3 regions of the Sodalis sp. RH16 genome follow, and region 2 is predicted to be linked to each of the others. Evidence: predicted binding sites of a transcription regulator. Region 2 holds the regulator's gene; each other region holds the start of a gene.

Evidence for each region. The regulator Fur, encoded in region 2, represses iron uptake genes when iron is present. The targets are predictions, from matches to a motif close to ATAATAATGAGAACNACTATCAA.
Region 1: ACL2XJ_RS20275 (TonB-dependent siderophore receptor) is a predicted target of Fur. The motif match lies at 2,132-2,154, and genes of this name have one in related genera.
Region 3: ACL2XJ_RS20340 (TonB-dependent receptor domain-containing protein) is a predicted target of Fur. The motif match lies at 3,904-3,926, and genes of this name have one in related genera.

Annotation. Positions count from the first base shown of each region.
Region 1 is NZ_CP178737.1:4,423,357-4,429,582, forward strand. Features, by position in the region: gene ACL2XJ_RS20260 (DUF3313 family protein) at 1-214, opposite strand, end outside; gene ACL2XJ_RS20265 (TetR/AcrR family transcriptional regulator) at 355-999, shown strand; gene ACL2XJ_RS20270 (AraC family transcriptional regulator) at 1,064-1,882, opposite strand; gene ACL2XJ_RS20275 (TonB-dependent siderophore receptor) at 2,252-4,444, shown strand; gene ACL2XJ_RS20280 (ABC transporter substrate-binding protein) at 4,502-5,455, shown strand; gene fhuB (Fe(3+)-hydroxamate ABC transporter permease FhuB) at 5,452-6,226, shown strand, end outside.
Region 2 is NZ_CP178737.1:3,293,270-3,299,495, forward strand. Features, by position in the region: gene alsC (D-allose ABC transporter permease) at 1-182, opposite strand, end outside; gene alsA (D-allose ABC transporter ATP-binding protein AlsA) at 194-1,726, opposite strand; gene alsB (D-allose transporter substrate-binding protein) at 1,779-2,717, opposite strand; gene alsR (transcriptional repressor AlsR) at 2,738-3,625, opposite strand; gene fur (ferric iron uptake transcriptional regulator) at 4,155-4,631, opposite strand; gene fldA (flavodoxin FldA) at 4,962-5,477, opposite strand; gene ybfE (LexA regulated protein) at 5,647-5,946, opposite strand; gene ACL2XJ_RS15200 (alpha/beta fold hydrolase) at 6,082-6,226, opposite strand, start outside.
Region 3 is NZ_CP178737.1:4,440,153-4,446,378, reverse strand. Features, by position in the region: gene ACL2XJ_RS20350 (UbiX family flavin prenyltransferase) at 1-384, shown strand, start outside; gene ACL2XJ_RS20345 (DUF554 domain-containing protein) at 394-1,110, shown strand; gene ACL2XJ_RS20340 (TonB-dependent receptor domain-containing protein) at 1,258-3,669, opposite strand; gene hutW (heme anaerobic degradation radical SAM methyltransferase ChuW/HutW) at 4,057-5,367, opposite strand; gene ACL2XJ_RS20330 (hemin-degrading factor) at 5,804-6,226, shown strand, end outside.

The DNA.
Region 1 (6,226 bases), 1.1 Mb from region 2:
CAACGGGTTCAATAATGATGCTGGTGTATTTTTTCCAGTCAACCGGCTCCGCGTAACGGTAGGGAATGCGATACGATGCTTCATCGGTGTTGGGTCTTAACCGGGAAGATGAGTCAAGATTTTGATAGCGGGCGGGGGGCGTTGATGAACACGCCGCCAAGGCGATGCACAGAATAAGAAGCGCGGGTCGAGATTTCCTGAAGGTTGTTTGCATTTGAACGGCCCTATTATGAAAGAAGACAATGATGGCTATTTTTTATTAATGAACCAAACTGTACGGTTTAGTTTTGCATTGATATGATTTGTTTGTCAAGAAAATGTACACTTGAGTTTATTTATGTCGCAGGAGAAACCATGAAGGTTCGAACGCAGGCCCGCCGCGAGGCCATTGTTGAGGCTGCCGCCCGGCTCTTTCAGGAAATGGGCTATGAACGCGCGTCGATGAATGAATTGTCCAAACGCCTGGGCGGCTCCAAAGCCACCCTGTACAGCTATTTTTCGTCCAAAGAGGAGCTGTTCACCGCCGTTATCCATGCCTATGCCACTCAGCACCTGACCGAGGCAGCGGAAGAGTTGACGGCTTACGACGATAAGACGGAAACGCTGGAAGACAAACTGATGCGTTTCGGAAAGCGGATGTTGAAGGTATTGGTAAACGACAACAGTGCGTTATCCGTTTATCGCATGGTCGTGGGAGAGGCCGGGCATTCCGATATCGGGACGCTGTTTTATGAGTCCGGTCCCAGGGCAAGCATTGAAAAATTATCGGCATTGCTGGCCGGCGCCATGGATCGTGAGGAGCTGCGGGTGGGCGATCCCTATATCCGGGCATTGCAGTTTCTGGCGCTGTTGACCGCCGAGACCGAAGTCCGCATCTATCAGCGTCAGTCCCAGCCGGTCAGCCTTGCCAGAATCCATGAGATGACCCGCTGCGCGGTGAATCTATTTCTGTATGGCGCAGCACCGCCGGCGCGCCCGGCGCCGGCAAACCTGAAATAACCCAGAGCGATAATCAGCCGCTGGCGTGTTAAGGAGAATAACCGGCATCATGGCGATGCCGCGATTATTCCTCAAAGGTGTTGAAATACCTTTGCGGCGTTTCCCCTAGGGTTCGCCTGAACATGGCGATAAAGGCGCTGCCGTTGAAATAGCCCAGCCGCTGGGCTATCTCCTCGATGGTGCGGCCCTGCGCCATCAAACTGATGGACTCCATGATTTTGAGCTGTTGCCGCCATTGGGAAAACGTCAGGCCGGTATCATGGCGAAACAGCCGGGACAGCGTGCGCGGCGTGGCGCCGACCCCGGCGCTTAGCTGGTCCAACGTATCCTCGTTACCCAGGTCCGCCGTTAATATCCGGGTAACGGCGCACAAACGGCGCTCGCGGGGAAAGGGGAGGAAACCCGCCGTGGCCGGCGCGGCGGCGCTGAGTTCATGAAACAGCAGCGGCAGCATCAGCCGGTGGCGCTGATAATTGATTTCCCCCGGTTCGTCGGGGGGCGTCAGCGCCTCAATGAGGTAGTGCACCATCTTCGAGATGAGAATGACGCAATAATCCTCCACCTGCTTGTGGCCGGGATTTTCCGGTAAATAGAGGTTGTGGGTTACGGCATCGCCCAGCGCATGGATCTGGTGCGGCAATTCCGAGGGGATCCACAGCCCCCGATAGGGCGGCAGCGTCCATATGCCGGTGGCGGTGTGAATTTTGATCGAGCCCCGGCTGGCGTAGGTGAGCTGGGCCGTTTTATGGGAATGCCATACTTCGGATTGCAAATGCGCGTAGCGATAGGATATAAACGAAACGCACTCCCCGGCGGAGGCCGCGGGGACGGACGGGCGAACAGCGGGTAACCCCGCCTCTGCAAGGCTCGCGTTGTTCTTCATGATCGGGGATATTTATCCTTAACGGTATTGTGCTGCTGATTCATCACATCCTCTTTGGTACCGGCCGGCGGCGGTGTTGTTTCACACCGCCGCCCCGGCGCCGGAAAGCCCCTTCAAGAGCGCTCCTGGAATAATCCGCTGAATAATGCCTGAAATTTTTGTCCGGCGGCGCAGGTTTTAGGACAACTTTCGTCCTGAAAAAAGGGTGGCGCCGGAACACACCTTACAACGGACAACCTTCACCTTTCAATAAGAAGAAAAATCATTATCATTCGCCTTCAAGTCTAGGCTGTGACAACGGGCCGCAGAGTCTGTACGCCAGTGAGCATTCTTTTCTTAAACAGGCAGGAATCAGGCAGGGTTGAAGGCATGAGTAAGTTAACATCAAGGCAATCCGGGGGGTTCCGGCCCCGGCGGCAATGGACGGTAGGATTTAAATTAAGCGCACTGGCCCTGGCGCTGGCCGGCGCACCGGCATTCGGCGCCGAGCAGACCGGCGGCGAGGGCAATACAGCCAGCGTGATGGTCGTGACCGGTAAACCTGACGGTACGTCAATACCGGTGGCGAAATCGGCGACGGGCGCCACCAAGACCGATACTCCCCTCCTTGAAATCCCGCAATCCGTCTCGGTGGTGAACAAGGAACAGATGACGGCGCAAAACGCCCAGACCGTCGCCCAGGCGCTGCGTTATACCGCGGGGGTGCGATCCGAAATCCGCGGGGATTCCACCGCCGGCGCGCCTTACCTGTTTAGCCGGGGCTTTTATCTGGAACAATTCCTCGACGGTTCGAGAATGCCCAGCGACACCAGTTTCGGCTATGCCATTGCCAATTTTGATCCCTACGGGCTGGAACGTATCGAAATCCTGCACGGACCGGCTTCCGTTCTTTACGGACAGGTGAATCCCGGCGGCGTGGCGAATCTGGTGAGCAAGCGTCCCACCGCGACGCCGGTACATGAGGTTTTTACCACCATCGGCAGCCACAATCGCTACCAGGCCGGTTTTGATCTGGGGGGAAAACTCACCGATGACGGCAGGCTGCTTTATCGGCTTACCGGCACGGGACTGGACAGCGATACCCAGGTGAAGGATACCCGGCAGAAACGGCTGTATATCGCCCCCGCCGTGACCTGGCGGCCCAATGACGATACGTCTCTGACGATACTGGCCAAATACCAGCGCGATCCCGACGTCGGCTATTATAATTTCGTCCCGGCGGCGGGCAGTCTGTTCAACGCCGCCGACGGCAAGATATCACCCCATACCAATATGGGCGCGCCGGGCTTCGATAATCACTCCAGAACGCAATATTCGGTAGGCTACGAATTTGAACACCGCCTGAATAATGTTTTCATCCTGCGGCAGAATACCCACTACAGCTATGTCAAAGATGATTTGGATAACGTATTCAGCAACGGCTTTGCGGCGGGATCCGACGATACGGTGAATCGCTATGCGTTTTTCAATGATGAGCATGCCAAGGTTTTCACCATCGACAATCAGGTATTGGCGGATTTCGATACCGGTCCGGTATCCCATACCCTGCTTACCGGCGTGGATTTCCAGCGCATTTTATACCGGGAAACCGTAGGGCTGGGGGCCGCGCCGACGCTGAATGTCTTCTCGCCGGATTATGGCGATATCGCCGCCCCGGCCACGTCATCGGACGATTTTATCCGGCAAAAACAGCTCGGGGCCTATAGCCAGGATCAGATGAGCTTCGGCAACTGGCGCTACCTGTTGGGCGTGCGTGAAGATTGGGCGGACGCCGACGATGTCAATCCCGTCACCGCTTCCTCCACCGCGCAGTCTTCCCGTGCCTTCACCTGGCGCACCGGGCTGGTTTACCTGTTTGACAACGGTATTGCGCCTTATGCCAGTTTCGCCAAGTCCTTTACTCCTCAGGTGGGCGAGCTTTATGGCGGCGGTATGGCGAAACCCACCACCGCCAATCAGTATGAAGTGGGGGTCAAATACCAGCCGGCGGGCTCCGAGAGTTTTACCACGGCTTCGCTTTTTGATCTTACCGAGGAAAATGTCCTGACCGCCGACGCCGAACATACGGGTTTTTCCACCCAGGCCGGCAAGGTGAGATCCAAAGGACTGGAGCTGGAGGAACATGCCCGACTCACCGACAACCTGCAGCTGATAGCGTCTTACACCTATCTTCATGCCGTGACGGTCGACTCCAACGATTCTGCCACCACCCTCGACGGCGATAGCACGCCGCTGGCCGGGAAACGAATATGGGGCATGCCGCGCAATACGGTATCCACCTGGCTGGATTACAGCTTCCATAACGGTATTCTGCAGGGCTTCGGCACCAGCGCCGGGGTGCGCTACCTCAGCGCGAGCTATGACACCTCGAACACCATCCGCGTGCCCTCGGTGACCCTGTTCGACGCAGGCGTGCACTATGACACGGGACAACACTGGCTGTTATCGCTGAACGCCATGAATCTGTTCGACCGCCATTACGTCGCCTCCTGCTATAGCGCCAATACCTGTACCTACGGCGACGGCGCGGAAGTGCTGGCCACGGCCCGCTACCGGTGGTAAGGGCGATGCTCCCCCGCGGCGGCGCGCGCCGCCTTCAGCCGTCGGCGGGCTGAGACCATGCTGCGGCGCGGATTCATCAAGACGCTGGCCCTGTGGCTGCTGACGCTGCCGGCCATTCCACGGCGGGCCTGGAGCGGGATGCAGGCGGCGGGCGACGTCACGTCGCCGGCGCCCCGGCTGGCGGTATTGGACTGGGGCCTGGCGGAAACGGTGCTGGCGCTGGGCATAACGCCGGTGGGCGTGGCTGAGATCGATGGCTACCGCGATAACGTGGTAATCCCCGCCATACCCGCAGGAGTAGCGGATGTGGGGCTGCGCCTCGCGCCCTCCCTCGAGTGGCTGCAACAGCTCGCGCCGGACTTCATCCTGATCAATTCAAGCCAGGAGGCGCAGCGGGCCATGCTGGAGCGCATCTGCCCGGTGCGCGCCTTTGCGGTTTATACCGACCAGGGCGCGCCATTGTCCCATGCGCAGCGGATTACCCTTGAACTGGGACGGTTATGCCGGCGGGAAGCGGCGGCCGGCGAACTGATTGCCCAGACCCGCCAAACCCTTGCCCGCGCCGGCGCCGAGCTGGATTCGTCTCGGCGGCGCCTGGCGTCGGAGCCCATTTATCTGATTCGATTTTTCGATGCTCTGCATATCGGCATTTACGGCGAGCGCAGCCTTTTTCAGGACGTCATGGATGCGCTGGGCGTCAAGAACGCCTGGCGCGGCCCGACGGACTATTGGGGCATCGGCGTCGCCGGACTGGAGGCCTTGGCGGCGCGGCAGGAAGCAGCCATTGTCTATTTCACCCCGTTGCCGGCGCCGGTGGCGGCGGGTTTGCAAGGCAACCGGCTTTGGCAGGCGCTGCCGGCGGTAAAACAGCGTCGGGTTTATGGGCTGGCGCCGTTTTGGGGATTCGGCATGCTGCCTTCCGCCGGCCGTTTCGCCCGGGAGCTGGCGGCGGCGCTAAAAGCGCAGGGGAATGATAACAGCCCGGGCGCCGTGGGAGAAACCGCGAAATGAGCGGCGTTTTCCGTGCCGGTACCCTCCGGATATCCAGGCCGTGGCCGCTGTTGCTGATGGTTTTGGCCTTCGCCGCCGGCGCGGTTCTCAGCCTGGAAAACCTGTCGTTGATTCTACCTGTTTCGCGCTGGTGGCAGACCTTTCTTTCAACGCCGGGGCAGGATATCAGACATATCATGGTTTTTGACGGCTGGCTGCCGCGGCTGGCTATCAGCGTCTTGTGCGGCGCGGTGCTGGGATTGGCGGGCACGCTTTTCCAGCAGGTGCTGAAAAACCCGCTGGCGGAACCCATGACCCTTGGGGTGAGCGCAGGGGCGCAGCTGGCGCTCACCCTGTTTACCCTGTGGGCGCCGGCGGTCATGCTCCATCATCCGCAATGGGCGGCCCTGGGCGGCGCCCTGGCGGCGGCTTTTATCGTTCTGGCGCTATCCCGGCCACGGCAGTATGAGCCCTCGGCGGTATCGGTGGCGGGACTGGTGGTCACCCTGTTTTGCGGCTCCGTCATCATGGCCCTGCAACTGCTGTATACGCCCTACCTACACAGCCTGTTTATCTGGGGCGGCGGCTCGCTGCTGCAGCAGGATTGGCGCAATGTCGCCGTGCTGGGCCTGCAGTTTCTGGCCGGAATGTGCTTCGCCTTTCTGCTGTTGCGGCCGCTGACGGTATTGGCGCTGGGGGACGGCCACTCCGGCAGCCTGGGACTGGGATCGGGAACCATAAGGATCGCCGGCTTTACCCTGGCGGTGGCGCTCAGCGCCGGCGTGGTGAGCG
Region 2 (6,226 bases):
AAAAATTCCCCCATGCCGATAAGCACGGTAACTGAACTTTGCACCAGAATCTGAGTGATATTATTGGCTTTTAAAAAATACTCACTGGATAAAGAACCAAAGATCGCAACGATAATGGCCAGGATAAAAAAGGTGCCGTATTGATCCCAAAATTTCTGGAAGTTGAACTTGGACTTATCCATTTTTATTTCCCCTAATTTTGTGGTAGCGCCCATTTCATGATATCCTCTTCGCTGATAGATTCGTTATTATCAAGAATATTGGCCAGTTGCCCTTCGCAGAATATGGCGATGCGATCGCAAACAGATAATATTTCCTGTAATTCGGAAGAGACCATTAAAATAGTCTTGCCGGTAGCAGCCAGGTTACGCATCACTTTATAAATTTCCGCTTTGGCGCCGACATCTATACCACGGGTGGGTTCATCAAAAATAATAACTTCCGGTTCACAGCATAGCCATTTTGATATCAATACTTTCTGCTGATTTCCGCCGGAAAGCTCAGTGATATTTTGATCCACCGAACTGCATTTCAAAGACAATAATTCTTTTTGCTGCTCAGCTAATTCGCGCTCGCGCTCTTGGTTGAATAAACCCATGGCGCCCTTGAAACCGCCATCTTTCAGGCTTTTACTGATGGCTATATTCTGGGCGATGGAAAAATTCTCAAAAAATCCGTTTTCGCGTCGGCTTTCCGTAATATACCCCATGCCTTTTTTCAAGGCGTCCAGGGGCGACGAGGGCGTGATTTCCACGTTATGCAGCTTAACCCGGCCGGTACTGGTGGGCTCCACCCCGAAAATACAGTTCATGAATTCCGTGCGGCCAGAGCCCACCAGGCCGGCAAACCCCATGATTTCGCCTCTTTTCACCGTAAAGGAGATATGTTTCACCCGGCGTTTGTCTTTGCTGGTGATATCGCAGACTTCAAAAATGGTGTCGGCATCCTCCACGCCGACGCTCTCCTTCATGGCGCGGAACCGGTTTTGCAGTTCCCGCCCCACCATCATCCGAACGATATCGTCATTGGTAACGTCGGTGACCCGTCCGGAGGCCACGCTGTTGCCGTCTTTCATGACCGTGAACCGGTTACAGATCCGCCGGATTTCGTTCAGCTTATGGGAGATATAGACGATGGCAGTGCCATCTTGCCGCAGCTGATTCATTATCAGGAAAAGATAATCCACCTCGTTATAGGTTAATGAAGAGGTGGGTTCATCCATAATAATAACCCGCGCATCCAGCATTAAGGTTTTAGCGATTTCCAGCATCTGCTTTTGGCTGATGGAAAGGTTACGCACCTTTTCATCCAGCCTGACTTTTAATCCTACCCGCAATAACATGATGGCCGCTTTGGTCCGCATCTCCTGCCAGTCTACCCGATTAAATCCCAGGGTCCTTTTAACCGGCAATCGGCCGATAAACAGATTTTCCAACACGGTAAGTTCATCAATAACGCTCAGCTCCTGATATATAATACCAATACCCAGCTTTGCGGCTATTTTATGATCCAGTCTATTGTATTCAATATTATCAATGGTGATTTTACCCGCCGTCGGTTCATAAATGCCGGAGAGAATTTTCATCAGGGTTGATTTGCCGGCGCCATTTTCTCCCAATAACGCATGTATTTCATGGGTGAAGATTTCAAAATCAACGGATTTTAATGCCTGCACGGGACCGAAACTTTTAGCGATCCCTTCCATTTTAATATATGGCGCGGTCATATCACTCTCCGGCGTATGCATGTTATGCAGATTTAATCGCTATTTGTCGGGATTATTTCGTCACTAATATTGAATCCACGGTGACAATTTTAGGCTGGGCATTCAATGCTATCAGCTTTCCGGATTTAACCGAGTCCACCAAAATAGCGAGGCCGTTGGCGCCGATTTCCGCCGGGTTTTGCGCTACGGTTGCGGTCATCATTCCCTCGGAAACCATCTTACGGGCTTCCGGCACCCCGTCGGTGCCCACCACCAGGATATGTCCGGTTTGTCCGGCATTGGCCACCGCCTGGGCTACCCCCATTGCCATGGTATCGTTAGCGCAGTAAAACGCCTTGAGCTTGGGATTACGCTGCAGGACATTGGTGGCGACATCCAGCGCCTTGATGCGATCCCAATCCGCCGGCTGGCTGGCGACCAGTTTGATATTGCTGTCGGCTTTGAACGCTTGGGTGGCGCCGACACGGCGCGATTCACCGGAAGCATTGCCGGCCTTGCCTTCAATAATGGCCACGTCGCCGCCGTCTTTACCCAGTTTGCCAATAATGTATTTGGCCGCGCTGGCGCCGACGGTAACGTTATCAGTGGTAATGAAGGCTTCCACGTTGCCTTTGGCTTTGGTGAGGCTGTCCATATCGATTTTTTCATCGAGATTCACCAGGTGAATGCCTTGCTGATAGGCCTTGGCCACCGGGATAACCAGGTTTACCGAAGATAAAGGCGCAAAGGCGATGCCTTTATAATTTTTATTGGTCAAATCCTCGAACAGCTGTAATTGCGATTGAAAATCCCCCTCGGAGGGTGATGCGAAAATATCGACGGTTACACCCAGCTCCTTTGCCTTTTGCTCAACGCCTTGTTTCATTTCCACCCAATAGGGATTGGACAGGGTTTTCAATACGACGGCGTAATCGGCTGCCGCCCGGGCCGCCACGGTGGACAACATCAACCCGCAGGCCGCACTGCCGACAAATTTAATGAATTTATTCATTTTTTATCTCCAAGAGAGAATTATTTATAATCACGCTTCAGGTACTGGGTAATGGCACTGGTTTTTTCCAAATTTTTATTAGCTAAATCAATATCCTGCCTGGCTACCGAAACAAAAAACGCATCCAGCAGGGTCAATTGCAGAATACGGGCCGAGGCATTCCTGCCCAGCAGCGGCGTTTCCGGGGCCGGTGAACAGATGTTGAAATCCGCCAGCCGCGCTATGGCTGAATTGCTGCTGTGGGTAATGCAAATAATTTTCGCCCCGTTGTCCTTGGCAATTTCCACCACCCGCTTGAGATCGGTGGTGCGGCCCGAATGGGACACCACCAGCGCCGCATCGCCGGGCTGTAACAGGGATGCCGACATCATCATCAGGTGGGCATCGCGGAATGCGGTGCAGCGCAGGCCGATTTTCAGGAATTTGTGCTGAACGTCGGTACAAATTGAATTCGAGCCGCCGACGCCATAGAGTTCACGCTGGCGGGCATTGAAAAAACAGCGGGCGGCCTGCTGGATCTCCTGCGCATCGACAATGGCCTGTCCTTCAACGATGGTGCGTACCGTGAGGTTAAACACCTTATTCACCAGATCCTCCGGACTGTCATCCGGCGACAGTTCGGCGGTAATATCATGATCCGCATGATCAAAATATTCGACAATCGCGCTGCGAAGCTGCCGAAAACCGCTGAAGCCCAGAATTTTCGACACCTTGACAATCATGGCTTCCGACATGCCGAGGCTTTGCGCCACCTCTTTAATGCCGGAAATATGGCTAAGATTGCCTGGCGTTAAAAACCACTCCACGATCCGGCTTTCATTTTCGGTCATCCCTTCTTGCTTGATGCGAAGATAGGGAGCGATGCCGATACCTCGGGGCATGGCGCCGTTCAGTTCCGATTCAGTCATTTTCAGCTCTCTGATTATCATTGCTGACGGCACTATATCAACATAGGATGCATAACAAATATGCAGCATACTTCACGTTTTAAAATAATTTATAAAGTTGGTGCTTTTTGTAAAAGTAATGCCGGACATTGCTCATGGCGCCGTGGAAACGACACCGAAGCCTTACGAATAAAATATTATTGTAATACAATAGGTAACATGTATTTTTAGCGAAGATTCTTTTTCGCTTGTGGATTTGAACAGCAGGAATGAGAATTGATGGGTGTGTGATTGTTTTAAATATTTATAATAAATTTTAATTCGTGAAGTTTCTTTTGCTGATGCGATTCCACGGCGCAGGCTCAACGGGCTGTGGCCGCCTGGCCGGCATGAAGGGGCTGAGGAGCGAATGGAGTGAAAGAATCAACGGCAGCGGGATAAGAAACGGGGCGGCATCAGTCCAGGTGCCATCGGCAATTTGCGGAATAACCAAAACCACCCGTTTCAGCAGTGGTTTTCAAGCTTTGAACGATGCCCGGTGTCGCTATGGTTACTCTTTAAGGCTGTGCACCGCTTCGTCAACATCATGATCGTGCAGGGTCTCATCCTCACGGCAATTGCCGACTTCACAATGGCCATAAAGATATAAACTGTGATTAGTGAGTTTGATATTGTGTTTTTTAGCGATATCCCGTTGGCGCGCTTCGATAAACTCGTCACGAAATTCAATGACCTTGCCGCAATCAAGGCAGATCAGGTGGTCGTGATGATGTTGCTGCGTCAGTTCAAAAACGGATTTACCGCCTTCGAAATTATGGCGGGTGACGATCCCGGCGTCATCAAACTGATTCAGTACGCGATAAACGGTGGCTAAACCAATCTCCTCACCCATATCGATCAGTTTTTTATAGAGATCCTCCGCACTGACGTGATGGCATTCCGGATCTTGCAGCACTTCCAGAATTTTAAGTCTGGGAAGTGTGACTTTCAGGCCGGCCTTCTTCAATGCAATATTATTGTCAGTCATGCGGGTTTAGTCCTGTTGCTTTGATAATTTGATTGTAGGCTAATGTAGCCTATAACAATGGTCGGCCTGAAAAATGTAACGCCGTCTCATTATAGGACTGCCTGTGTAAAATGAAAACCGCGGCCTTTTTACAATGATAGTCTGTTTAAGGTGAGGCAAGTTTTATCACATTTCATTAAAATCGGTCTAACCGCCAGGCTATTGTACTGCTTTGTGGATGAAAGTTAAAAACTTGTATCTATCGATTTGAAAGGAATTATATATCAACAGCTTCAACCGGCCGTCAACGCTATGGACGGCACGGGTTTAGCCGGGAAACCCGGCGGCGGCTCAGCCGAGCTTGAGTTCGGCGCTGATTTGTTTTACCCAGGCGTCCACGCGGTCATTGGTCAGCTCTGGCTGGCGATCTTCGTCTATGGCCAAACCGATAAAATGCTTATCGTCCGCCAGACCCTTCGATGCTTCAAAATGGTAGCCGGCGGTAGGCCAATGACCCACGATGGTGGCGCCATGGGGTTCGATGATATCGCGAATGGTGCCCATGGCATCACAAAAATATTCGGCGTAGTCTTCCTGATCGCCGCAGCCGAACAGCGCTACCTGTTTTCCCGTGAAATCAATGTCTTCCAATGTGGGGAAAAAGTCGTCCCAGTCACATTGCGCTTCGCCGTAATACCAGGTGGGAATGCCCAGCAGCAGGGTGGAGAATTGTTCCAGGTCCTCTTTGCTGCTTTTGGCAATGTCATGCACTTCGGCAACATCGGCGCCCAGCTGCTTTTGAATCATTTTGGCAATATTTTCGGTATTGCCGGTGTCACTGCCAAAAAAAATGCCTACGCTTGCCATGAATTTGAAAACCTCTTAAATATTAAGGATATGGTTTACCAGACGATCAACCGGCTTTTCGGGAAATAATCGTGCAATAATAGCAGACCCTCACAGCGGGAGAAACTCGTTCAACCGGAGTTTTATCGCAAAAGCCGGTCTTTTCCGGTCCCGGACGGCGAGCCCGGCCTTAATCTTCCTTGCCGGCGGCATCCTGATGCCGTTCCAATTCGGCCAGCAGGATTTGTTCAATCAGCTCGCTGCGGGAGAGAGCGTGCTGAAAAGCCAGCTCGTTTAATGCAGCCACCGCCTGCGCATTGATTTTTAACTCAACCCGGCGCAGACCCCGCACCTTGTCCCGGCGCAATTGATTGCGTTTATTGATTCGCAATTGTTCATCACGGGAAAGCGGGTTGGTTTTCGGGCGCCCCGGGCGTTTTTCATCGATAAACAAATCCAGGGTGGTGCGGTCCGTTTGTTCTTTTGCCATAAGTCGTGAAGGGATTGTGCATCCAAAAGCGGGCGGGTAAGTCCTTGCCGGTAAACATAGCAAGCCATATTACCCCACCCCGGTGATAAACGACAATGATTAACACTGCCGGATGGGTAAACCGGCCGGTCGCGGCTAGCTCCCCAGGGAATCCGCCAGAAACCGCACAACGGCGCGCAGCGTCGCTTCAGGCTTTTGGGCATGCACCCAATGGCCCGCGCCGGCCACCACGTGGGCCCGCGCCCGTGGAAACTGCCGCCGGATGGCTTCGCTGTACTCC
Region 3 (6,226 bases), 1.1 Mb from region 2:
TCCTTCCACACCCTCGGTATGCTGGTTGCGCCCTGTTCCATGCGCACTCTGGCCGCCATAGCCCACTGCCTGACGGACAATCTGCTGACCCGCGCCGCCGACGTTGTGTTGAAGGAGCGACGCCGTCTGGTGTTGATGGCGCGGGAAACCCCGCTGAATCTGGGGCATTTGCGGAATATGCAGCAAGTCACGGAAATGGGCGGGATTATATTCCCTCCCGTACCGGCGCTTTATCACCGGCCGCAAACCCCGGACGATATCATTACCCACAGCGTCGGACGCGCCCTCGATTTACTGGGGATCGAAATCAAGAATCTGCCTCGCTGGGGCGATGGCGACACCATAAAAACACCGCACGGCGAACCGGCGGATGATTCATTTTAAGGAATATAAATGTTAATTGGACCCTATGTTAACGGGATGGCGGTGGTGATCGGCGGCCTGGTGGGCGCTTTTCTCGGCACGCGTTTGCCTGAGCGCATCCGTTCGGCCTTGCCGCTGACCTTCGGCCTGTGCTCCATGGGCCTGGGCATCATGCTGATCGTCAAAGTGAAATATATGCCCGCGGTGGTGCTGGCCATGGTTATCGGCGCCATGCTGGGAGAGCTGTTCTTCGTGGAAAAAGGCATCGGCAAAGCGGCAGGTTATACACGTGGCATTGTGGATAAATTCCTGCCGCCGGCCCAGGGTTTGACCCATCAGGAATTCATGGATAAATTCGTGGCCATCGTGGTGCTGTTCTGCGCCAGCGGAACCGGTATCTTCGGCGCCATGCATGAAGGCATGACCGGCGATCCCTCTATCCTGTACATCAAGACCGTACTGGATCTGTTCACCTCGGCCATTTTCGCGACGATATTGGGCTATGCGGTAGTGGTCATCGCCATCCCGCAGTTGGCTATCCAGCTCGCGCTGGCTACGCTGGCCGCATTTATCCTGCCCATGACCACCCCTGATATGATGTTGGACTTTTCCGCCGCCGGCGGCCTTATCATGCTGGCCACCGGCCTGCGGATATGCGGTATCAAGCTGTTCCCGGTGGCCAATATGCTGCCAGGGCTGTTTCTTATCATGCCGTTCTCCTTTCTGTGGGCAACCTATATCGCCTGAAAAATCCAGTTCCGGCGGAACGCGTGTTAAAGGGAGACCGCGGCAGTGGGGCCGGAGCGGCCATAGTCGGCCGCGAAGCGCCCCATGCCACGGTAGGCCCGCTACCTCCGACGTACAGCGGGCCTGTCAATGGGAGACCGGGGCAAATCAGAAATCGATATTCATCCCCACCTGGAAACTCCGGCCCGGCATCACCGCCAGCGCTTTATCATAGGCATCCTGATTGCTGCTTTCGGTAAGATCCCTGCTGCTGAGGTAATCCCAGTATTTGCGGTCGGTAATATTGTATACGCCGCCGCTCAGCTTCACGTTCTTCGCCACTTGCCAATACCCGGTCCAGTCCAGCAGGCCATAGCCCGGCACGTTCATATATTCAGTGGTGGCATCGGTGATGGCCGTACCGCTGTTGCTGTAGGTTTCCCGGTTGGTATCGGTAGCGCGTTTACCGTGCACAAAGGTCGCGGTCAGCGCGGTACCGTAGCGTTTCGCCGGATCATCCCAGGCTACCCCGACGATAGCCTTCATCGGCGCTACGCTGTCGATATCCACATATTTATCGCCGAGATAACTGGATTTGGATTTACCTTCGTTATAGCCAAAGGCCAGGGTTGCGCTCAAACCATTAACCTCTTCGAACCAGGTGCCGAAATTGACCTTGACGCTGGTTTCCCCACCGTAGATGTATGCCTTATCACGGTTTTCAGCCTCATAGGTGATGTAGATATTCGACGGAACGTTGGTAAAGGCTTCCGGATTGCCGGAACGGGTGTAGCGGTTATAGGCGATGAAATTTTTATAGGTATTGTAGAAAACGGAGGTATGCATCGTCACCCCGTCAGCCACCTCTCCTTTTACTCCCCACTCCAGGTTGTTGCTGGTTTCGGTTTTCAGGTCGGGATTCCCGATCAGGGCATATTGTGACGTGCCGGCATAACTCGACCCCAGATTCCAGGAACTGTACAGCTGGCTGGGATTCGGGAACTGTGCGCCTCGTTTATACTGCAAATAGGTCATCAGGCGCGGCGTAAGATCATATTGAAAAACCAGTGACGGCAATACCTGAGTGTCAGAATTACTCTTGCCATACAGCGACGCCAGTTCAGACTCGTCCAAGGCCGTGCTGCCGCTGGCCAGGCTGGAAAGATTCTGCGGTTTGGTGGACTGATGAGCCACCCGTACGCCGGGAATAATGGCAAAATGCTTACCGCCAAGATCAAAGTTGATTTGATCTTGGGCAAAGGCCCCCAGCGCAGTGGTTTTGCTGTCCGCCTGGGGTTGCATAATGATGTTATAAACACTCTGGGCGGGCACCTGGGTGAAGGGCCGTTTCGTGGTTGTCAGGCTGGCGTTCACCCCGGCGCTCAGGTCATGGCGCCCCAGGGTTTTGGCCAGCGCATTATTAAAACCTACGGTATCCGTATCGTAATTGGATAAGACCGTTTCCATGCTGGTGGTGCTTTCAGGCATATAAGTCCAGTCATGGGCCTCAGTATGCTGGTAATAGAGCTTCGAAGACATGCTGTCGATAATGTCGTTAAACGGCGTCCAGTCGTCTTTCAGGCTGACGCCGTAGCGGCGGGTCTGGCTGGTCTGATCCGTGGTGCCGATAATGGCGCTTCCCGCTGAATTCCAGCCATCATAATGGGTGTGGTTGGTCTTATTATAATAATCGAAAGTCCCGGTCAGTTTATGCTGATCGTTGGGCTGCCAGATACCGGACGTCATAAAGGCATCGGAATGCCAGTTGGCCGGATAGGCATCCACGGTACCGCTGTTATTGCGGGTCTGCTGACCATCCCGGCGGCTGTAAACAAAGATCCCGCGTAACGTTTCGTCGCCGCCGGCGGCGGTAATGCCGTTATGCCAGCTGCGATTGGAAGAATCATAATCGCTCTGGTAGCCAAAATAGGTTTGCCGGGTGGGGGAAAGATAATAATCAGCAGACTTTGGGTTAAAAGAGACGGCCCCGCCAATATAAATATTGGGGTTATCAATGGAGGTCGCGCCGGACTGAATATCCACGTTGCCATACATATAGGGGTCGATATAATCGCGGCCGATACCGAACGTATTTAATCCTGCGCGACCGACGTAACCGCGGCTGGTGGCATCCGGCTGCGGAATACCGTCCACATCGATGCCGACACGGTTGCTCTCAAGCCCGCGGATATTATAGCCGGTGTAACCGCCGCGATCGAAGCCGCTTTTTCCGGCGCCGGATCCGCCGCTGGCACCCGTGGCGCTGATAAGCGGCTGATAGCGCATGATAGTGCCGAAATCAGTGCCGCCGTTTTTTTGCAGCTCGGCGGCGCTCAGGGTTGTCTGGGACCCGGCCTTATTTTTGATACGCGGCGCGGTGACGGTAAGCGTTTCCTGGTTTTGCTGTTTAATAGCCGATTGTTCCGGCGCGGCCGGTTTATTGTTCTCTTTGGCCGTAGCGTCCTGTGTATTAAGAATAAGGGCGTCATTATTGTCGGCATAACTTTCCGTTGATAATACGCTTACAATGGCACCGGTTAATACGCTCGTCAGAAAGAATTTATTGAAATTGACGCGCATCCTTTTTTTACTTGGCGGAAGCATATAATTCTCTCACAATCTATAGTGATTATAGGGTGCTCAGCCATTGCTATCAGTATTGAAATTACCATTCCCAAAAAAATTAAAATCTCTTATCAAGATAAAGGTTATTTTGTTATTGCCACAATTATTAAAAGGATAATGGCAATATTTCTCTACGTCCGGTGATGGCCGGCAAGATCTATTTTATAAATGACGTGTCTGAGATGAAAGATAGTAATGATAATGATTTTCAATATCAATCTCAAAGACGATTTTTTTACGCTTACCGTTTTCTTGCCGTTACTTATCGATAAAACAACAATGGTTACATTCAGACATCATTTGTGATGTATCCGGCGCTGGTGCCCTCTCGCTGGCAGAGGCCTACCGATCCGCTTCGGCTGCCAGCCGCGGTATCAGCAGCCGCAATGCCTGTAATAGATTATTGGCCCAAAAACGGCCGTCCACCGTCAGGCGCATACAGGAAGAGTCGTCCACGATAAGCCCCGCCCGCTGCCACTGGCTCAGCAGCGGGCGCAAGGCACCGCTGTGGTCGGTCAAGGCGGATAGCGCCACCCGGCCGGTTTCGATGCCGCCCTGAAGCTGGTGCTGCCAGGGTTCAGGCGCATGGGGGGCCGTCATCATGGCGATGGGTTTTTCTCCTAGCCGAACCCGCTGATAGTAGCGTTCCAGATTACGTTCCAGCATATAGGCCTGTCCGTCTAGGCTGCCGCCGGCGCCGCTGCCCAACGCCAGGTAATCCGCGCCCTGCTTGATCAGCAGGTTGTACAAATTACGTTCACGACTGGTCTTCGCCCAGTGGCTGTTGCTTAGCTGATGCCACCCCTGCCCGGCCAGCACATCGGCGCCGGCACGGTAAAAGGCCAATCGCTCCGTCACATCCGGCAGGGTGGTCCGTCCATTTTCCACCGCTTTATACAGCGGCGTGCCGGCCAATACATTCAGGGCATACAAATCCACGCCATCCAAGGGTAATTCACTGATAATCTTCAGGTCATCCCGCCAGCCCGACAATGTTTGCCCCGGCAGCCCGAACAGAAGATCGCACACCACCGCCGCCCGATCGCGCCGGCACAGCCGTTCAAGGAACGCGATGGCCGTCTCGCCATCGGAGATGCGCCCCATCCGGCGGCGGATGCGGGTGTCGAATGTCTGGATGCCGATGGAGAATCGGTTGACGCCCGCATCCAGACAGGCATCCAGGCGTTCATCATCAACATTGAGGACACGGCCTTCGACGGTAATTTCGCAATCCGGCGCCAGGGGCAGACTGTGGCGAATGCGGCGAATCACCCTGTTCAACTCGGCGGCGGTGAGCGCGGTGGGCGTACCGCCCCCCAGATAGACCCCGTGGATGGGTGCGGACTGGTGCAACGGGCTGTCCGCTTCCAGCTGCAGTTCACTCAGTAAACATTCGGTATAGACGGCGGTACTGTCCGATTTCAACGGATTTTGATAAAACCCGCAAAACGAGCAATGGGTGGCACAGAACGGAATATGGATATAAAGCAGACGCTTACGCGCCGGCAGCGTGCGTTGCTGTAATTGCCGCCATCCCTGGCTGATACTGTCGCCGTCCAGCGGGCGTTGATTGCGCCAGGGCATCGCCATCACCCGGTTATCGAACGGCTGTTGGCCTTCTCGGGCAAAGAAAGGGGTTAAATCCATCGACATCTTGTTATCCGATCATATTTTATGGAAATTGAATGATAATCATTATTATTAATATCCCTGATTGCAAGAGGATTCTCCTTCAACCGGGCGCTAAAATGCCCTTTATTGATCTGAGATACTTTTCACGCCGCGACGGAGCCTTGCACGCTCCATGACAAGAATAGACTGATAATCTAAGAGCTTAGCTAAAGCGCATGTTACGGTTTTTTAGCGTTATCACGACACTCTCCTGTCGATATCCCCACTGATTTCTTACGATGGCCGAGATTGACAATGATAATTGTAATCATTATCATTAAAATTATTATCTTGAAACATTCCCATAACATTTGCCTTTTTTTACTGTCGGCGTTGCCCTCGGAGGCTGCCGGTTAATGATATTCATTGAGCCATTTACCGTCCGTTGCGACGGTCCCTATGAATAAAGGACGTTGTCATGAACCATCGCTATCAGACCTATCTGCAACTCAAAGCGCTGCATCCGCATAAATACGCCCGCGATGTGGCGCGTTTGATGAATATCAGCGAGGCCGAGCTGACCCATGCCCGCGTCGGTACCGAAGCCAGACGGCTTCGCCTTGATGTGCCCGCGATGCTGGCGGCCCTGGAGGCCGTGGATGAGACCAAGTCCATTACCCGTAATGAGTACGCGGTACATGAACAGATTGGCCGTTATCAGCACTGGCGGATAGGTGAGCACGGCGGGCTGGTGCTCAATCCGCGGGGGTTGGATCTGCGACTGTTTCCCGCGCAGTGGGCCAGCGCATTTTTTGTCAACGAGCAAACGGCGCGGGGTGAGCGTCAAAGCATTCAGTTTTACGATGGTCACGGCGACGCGGTGCTGAAAGTCTATGCCACC